Regions from separate parts of the Shewanella zhangzhouensis genome, predicted to be linked through region 2. Evidence: predicted binding sites of a transcription regulator. Region 2 holds the regulator's gene; the other holds the start of a gene.

Region 1 (3,415 bases), 600 kb from region 2:
GGCGCCTGACAGAAAGCATTGCCGCATCGGCGGTGGATAGTCTCAAAGATCTGGTGAGCAACAATATTGACCCGGACGAGGTTCAGACTCTGGCGCTCTTCAGTGTGTTCGGGCAGATGATCGCACTGACAGCCTTTGCGTATCTCAATGCCGAATCGGACGAGTCATTCCCTCTGGGCATCATCAAGCAAATTATCGATACCCAACAGCAAACCCTGACGCTGGAAGCCTTTGACTCACTCGGCCTCGATGAAGAGCTCAAAGAAGAGTTTATGATTGCTCACAACCTGCGCCAAACCCGCAACCCCAACTCGGCCGGTCTGGTACTGCGCCGGGTGTTGTCGATGCGTGGCTTGCTGCTCAATCCGCTGTAATTTACTGAACTCTATAAAAAACGCCTGCAATCGCAGGCGTTTTTTTATGCTTTCTAAATAACGGCTTGCAGCCGTCAAACTGGTGTTGCTATGGCATTACCGCGGCTGACGGGCCAGGCCTTCTGCTGCCACCAATTCAAGATAGCGCTGTATTTGGCGGGAATTGGCACTGCCACGGCGATAGGCGCCAAATAAAGGACGTTTCAACCCTTCGGCGCCGAGGCGCAAGCTGCTGAGGCTGAGGCCCTGGGCTTCACTGATGGACCAACTGGGCAGGGCAGCAATACCATCCTGACAGGCGATGCGTTGAAACAGTACCGAAGTCAGGTCACAGCTTTTTTGCACACCGGGCTCAATGCCGGCAGGCTCCAAAAATAAGCGGAACAGGTCGAGGCGTTCCAATGGTACCGGATAGCTGATGATGGGTAAGCCTGCCAGATCCTTTGGCAGTACCTGGTGCTTGCTCGCCAGCGGATGTTCTTTGGCCACCACCAGGCGCACTTCAAAGTCGAACAGGTGCTGATAAGCCAGCTGATGTCCGGGGACGGGATCGGATGTCAGTACTATGTCCAGCTCTCCGGACTCCAGTGCGTTCAGCGAGTCGAACAGGTGCCGGCTGGACAAGTCCAAATCCGCATCCGGATATTCAGCCCTGAAAGCCTCCATGACCGGCATCAGCCAGCGAAAGCAGCTGTGACACTCAATACCCACCTTCAACAGGTTGGCATCGGTTTCCAGACCTTTCTTCAATACAAACTCGGTTTCCATCACCCGAGGCAGAATTTCTTCGGCCAGATTCAGCAGTCGGGCGCCTTCCTGAGTAAAAGACAGGGGTTTGCTTTTTCTCACGAACACGGGGGAGTTGATGCGGGTTTCCAGCTCTTTGATCTGATGAGACAACGCAGACTGGGTGACAAAGCGCTTTTTGGCCGCAGCTGCCAGGCTGCCACTTTCTTTCAGTGCCATCAGGGTTCGAAGGTGTCTTAGCTCTATCATCTCTACTCCACATGAAGTTTGTTCATGTTGCCCGTGAACGCAATTCGTTTGCTTGCCAGAAGACTACCACAATAAACTTCTAGACGTCCAGACGCCTATTAAAAATTGTTTAACAGGTGTTCCTCTTTGAAATGTGCTCATATTAAACCAAGAAGGTATACAATATGCAATTAAATAGTCTTGGCTTTCCACGGATAGGACGTCGCCGTGAGTTGAAGTTCGCCCTCGAGCAATATTGGCGTGGAGAGTTGTCCCAGAATGAGCTGCGCGAGCAGGCCAAGGCACTGCGTCAGGCCCACTGGCAGTGGCAGGCCGATGCCGGCGTGGAACGATTGCCAGTGGGGGACTTTGCCTACTACGATCAGGTGCTGACCCTGGCGGCAACCCTGAATGCGATTCCTCAGCGCCACCGCGATAGCGACGAGGTCGACCTGGATACCCTGTTCCGTGTTGCCCGAGGCCGCGCACCAAGCGGCAAAGCCGCCGCAGCGGCGGAAATGACCAAGTATTTCAACACCAACTATCACTATATAGTGCCCGAGCTTCACGCCGACCAAACCTTCTCCATCGCCTGGACCCAGCTGTTTGATGAAGTCGAAGAAGTGAAAGCGCTGGGCTATGACCCCAAACCCTGCATTCTGGGCCCTGTGTCTTTCCTGTATTTGTCCAAAGCCTACGGCAGTGAGTTTGACAAATTAAGTCTGCTGCCTCAGCTGCTCGCCACCTATGCTGAGCTGCTGGCGCGTTTTGCCGCTCAGGGCGTGACCTGGATACAAATCGAAGAGCCTGTGCTGGCGCTGGATCTGGACGAGAGCTGGCAAGCAGCCTTTGCCAGCGCGTATCAGGCCTTTACCTGCGTGTCGGTTAAGCTGCTGCTGACCACTTACTACGGCACTGTGGCACACCATGCCGACATTATTCAGGCGCTGCCGGTGGCAGGTTTGCATCTGGACCTGGTGTCTGCCCCTGAGCAGCTGGAGGTCTTTCTGCCGAGACTTGCGCAGCAGCAGATACTGAGTCTCGGCCTTATCAATGGCCGAAATGTGTGGGCTGCGGATCTTGATTTGATTGCCGAGCGCATTGCGCCGGTTGCCAGAGATCTTGGCGAACGCCTGTGGCTCGCTACCTCCTGCTCGCTGCTGCACACACCGGTGGACCTCGATGTGGAAACCGCGCTTAAGCCTGAACTTAAACGCCAGCTCGCCTTTGCCAGACAGAAGCTGCTGGAGCTGAGAAGCCTCAATACCCTGCTGAGCTTACCCAATGGCGCAGATGCTGCTGCCATTGCCGCCGAGTGCGTAGCCCGCCGCGCTGAGCGTGCCCAGGCGGCCGATGCGGCAGTTGCCGCCAGGCTGGATGCACTCACCAATGCAGATTTTGAGCGTCAAAGCGCTTTCCCTGTGCGCCAGCAACAGCAGCAACAGCGGCTTAAATTGCCACTCTTGCCAACCACTACCATAGGCTCTTTCCCGCAGACTCCCGCCATTCGTGGCCTGCGTAACCGTTTCCGTAAAGGGGAAATCGGCGCCCTTGAGTACGATAACCAGCTCAAACAGGTGTGCCGCGATACCATCGACCGTCAGCTGAAACTCGGTATCGATGTGCTGGTACACGGTGAGGCCGAGCGTAACGACATGGTGGAATACTTTGGCGAGCAGCTCGACGGTGTCGGCTTTACCAAAAATGGCTGGGTGCAGAGTTATGGCAGCCGCTGCGTAAAACCGCCGTTGATTTACGGTGATGTGTCGCGTCCCAAACCTATGACACTCGACTGGGCCGAATACGCCCAGAGCCTCACCGACAAACCGGTGAAAGGCATGTTGACCGGGCCTGTGACCATTCTGCATTGGTCTTTTGCCAGGGAAGATATCAGCCGCGAAACCATCTGTAAGCAGATTGCGCTGGCCATACGCGATGAAGTGGCAGATCTGGAGCGCTCAGGCATCGCCATTATCCAGATTGACGAGCCGGCCTTCCGTGAGGGATTGCCACTGCGCCGTGGTGACTGGCAGGCCTATCTCGACTGGGCGGTGGGCTCCTTTAAG
Region 2 (3,415 bases):
CAGCGCGTTGTTCCACGCTGAACTAAGCTTTTAAAAGATCGTTGCCGGGTCAAAAACAGAAAAATCAGGGAGAACAGGATGAAGATGAAACTCATCGCCGCCTCGTTGGGGCTGATACTCTGTCCGTACAGCTTTGCTGCCCAGGATGTATTTGAAGCCCGAAGTGACGCCCTGGGCGGCACGGGTGTGGCGTCAGCCAGTTTGGAGGCGGCCCCCTGGATGAACCCGGCGCTCCTGTCTTTGCCCGGTTACACCGAAGGGGACTTTGGGCTGCTTATTCCCGTGCTTGGGGCCGAGGTCTCTGACCAGGATAATATGACAGACAAGTTCGATACCCTCGAAGATAATTATGACGGCCTGGATGCGGCAATCGACAGAGGGGATGTGGATGCCATCGACAGCTTTCGCCAAGCCCTGCTGGGTGATTTACGGGGGCTGGATGGCAATACCGCTTATGCCTCTGCCGGCATAGGATTCAGTTTTGCCATGCCCACCAAAGGGATTAGCTGGGGTGTGTATTACCGCAGTTACCTCGATGGCATTGCCGTGGCGGATATCAGCGATGCCGACATCCAGCTTTTGGAAGCCCTGGACCCACAAGCACCCCCTGCGCTGGAGGATTTAACTTCCCAGGGACGGGTGATTGCTGGTGCCTCGTCTGAGCTGGCGCTTTCGGTCAGCTTGCCGTTATCCATAGTCAATATGCCCGTGACCGTGGGCCTGACCCCCAAACTGCAGCGGCTCGACAGTTTTAATTATGCCGTCAGCGCCAACAATTTCGATGCCGGTGATTTCGACAGCGACGACTATCGCAACGATGACACGGGCTTTAACCTGGATGCCGGTATTGCCTTGATGCCGATGGAAGGACTGACCCTGGGGCTGGTGGGCCGCAACCTGATTGAGCGTGAGCTGGATACCATAGAGTCAGAAGGGGTCAGTGCAACCTACAGGGCAGGGCCCATGGTCACCTTTGGCGCCGCGTTTCAAACCGGCAATTGGCAGCTGAGTTCAGATCTGGACTTGATGGACAACGAGAAATTTGTGGGTCTTGAGGGCACCAAATATTGGCGTTTGGGCGCTGAATGGCATGCACTGGACTGGTTGTCGCTGCGGGTGGGTTACCGTCAGGATCTCAATAATATGACGGCCGATCTCTATTCGTTTGGTACCGGCTTTCAGATAGGTTCAGGATTCAAGCTGGATCTGGCCGGTATGTGGGGAGATAACGACACCCTGGGCGCAGTGCTGCAAAGCTCCTATCACTTTTAAAGCAGCACCTTCGCCGCATTAGCTGGCCAGCAATACCACAAGCGACTTGGTCGCCAGCACCAGTGCACTGATTGAGCAAAGAACCAGGGTAGCGACTCTGGTTTTTTGTTTATCGACCCGCCCAAGGAGCCGACCCGCCACCCAGTAGCCGCAAAATACCGCGGGTAACAGTATGACTGACCATTGGAGCTGCGCCACAGTAACCAATCCGGCAAAGGCCAGGATACTCAAGGCTATCAATGAGCTGAAGATAAAAAATGCCGACAGGGCCGCGCGGAATTTATTGGGGTCTTTACCGGCCAGCAGAATCGCCATCGGTGGGCCGCCAATGGCGGCTATGGTGCCAAAGACACCGGACACAGTGCCGGCGATAAACAGGGTCAGGCGATTGATGGGAGCGCTGATTTTCATCAGGCTCAGCATCACGGCCAGCGCTACAATCACGGCAATGGCGAGTCCCAGTATGGATTGTGGGGCCATCAGCAGCAGGCTGGCACCCAGAATACCCCCAGGAATGCGTCCAAGCAGGGCATATTGCAGACCGGCAAACTCCAGAGCGCTGCGTTCCCTGAGCAAAGTGAGTAGGGCAATGGAGAAGCCCATCAGAATAACGGGCACGGGCACCAGTTCGGGTTCAACCAGATACAGCAGTGGGCTGGCAACCACGGCAAGACCAAAGCCAATCAGGCTTTGGATAAGGGCACCACTGAAGATAATCAGCAGGGCAAGGACCAGGGTGATGAGGTCGGGAAACATCAAAAGCGACTCCAGAAACGACACAAGGACCCATTCGGGTCCTTGTGATATACAGCTGGGAGAGTTATTCCATGTCTTCCCATTCGATGCCCATCTCATCCATCAGTTTTTTCGCCTCTGATGGGATGGAGTCGGGTTTGTCCTTGGACAGATCATCGTCGTTTGGCAGTGGCTGGCCGGTGTAAGCATGCAAAAAAGCTTCACACAGCAGTTCACTGTTGGTGGCGTGACGAAGGTTGTTCACCTGGCGACGGGTACGTTCGTCAGTGAGGATCTTCAACACTTTTAAAGGAATAGACACGGTGATCTTTTTCACTTGCTCATTCTTTTTGCCGTGCTCAGCATAGGGGCTGATGTAATCGCCATTCCACTCAGTCATTGACTCACCTGTTTATTCCAAAATTCGCAGGAGATTTTAAACCCTTACAAACTACAGTCAAATTATTGCTGCGAAATCACCCTAAACATCAACAGATTTTCTTACGTTTAGACGTCTAAACGTCTTGATGCCTATTGACCTGTTGCCGGTGCTTAGGTAAATTTAGCCATCCAGACATCTTTATTTCCGTGCAGTAACATCGGAGGAGTACAAAATGACACAGCGCAAAGCAGCCACCATAGCGGTGCGTCAGGGCATAGAGAGCGACACCCAGCACGGTGCCGTGGTTCCTCCCATCTATTTATCGACCAATTATTCCTTCGATGGCCACAAGAATCCGCGCAAATTCGACTACAGCCGCTCCGGTAACCCAACCCGCTGTATTCTGGGCGAGGCGTTGGCCGAGCTGGAACAGGGTGCGACTGGCGTTATAACGTGCACCGGCATGGCCGCCATTACCCTGGTGACCAGCCTTCTGGGGCCGGACGATCTTCTGGTCGTGCCCCATGATTGTTACGGTGGCAGCTATCGCCTCTTTACCAACCTTGCCAAAAAAGGGGCCTTTAAGCTGGCCGTGGTCGACCAGACCGACGATGCTGCGCTGGCGGCCGTGATTGCCCAAAAGCCGCGCATGGTATGGCTCGAAACCCCATCCAATCCGCTGCTGCGGGTGGTGGATATTCAGGCCATCAGTGCTGCCAGCCACAAAGTTGGTGCACTGGTGGTGGTGGACAACACCTTCCTGTCGCCCATTTTGCAGCAGCCACTGCTTTTGGGCGCCGATATAGTGATTCACTCCACTACCAAGTACATCAATGGCCACAGCGATGTGGTGGGCGGCGCCGTGATTGCCAAAGATGCCGAACTGGGCGAGACCCTGCACTGGTGGTCCAACACCCTGGGCCTTACCGGCAGTGCCTTTGACAGTTATCTCACCCTGCGTGGTATCCGTACCCTGGGCGTACGGGTGCGCGAGCATCAATCCAATGCCCAGCGCATAGTGGAAGT

The links. The regulator MetJ, encoded in region 2, represses methionine synthesis genes. The targets are predictions, from matches to a motif close to TAGACGTCTAGACGTCTA.
Region 1: a site for MetJ is predicted at 1,443-1,460, ahead of metE (5-methyltetrahydropteroyltriglutamate--homocysteine S-methyltransferase). Genes of this name have one in related genera too.

Annotation. Positions count from the first base shown of each region.
Region 1 is NZ_CP080414.1:3,335,032-3,338,446, reverse strand. It holds gene K0H63_RS14620 (HDOD domain-containing protein) at 1-374, shown strand, start outside; gene K0H63_RS14615 (LysR family transcriptional regulator) at 471-1,370, opposite strand; gene metE (5-methyltetrahydropteroyltriglutamate--homocysteine S-methyltransferase) at 1,535-3,415, shown strand, end outside.
Region 2 is NZ_CP080414.1:3,935,491-3,938,905, reverse strand. It holds gene K0H63_RS17355 (conjugal transfer protein TraF) at 79-1,272, shown strand; gene K0H63_RS17350 (sulfite exporter TauE/SafE family protein) at 1,291-2,028, opposite strand; gene metJ (met regulon transcriptional regulator MetJ) at 2,093-2,407, opposite strand; gene metB (cystathionine gamma-synthase) at 2,622-3,415, shown strand, end outside.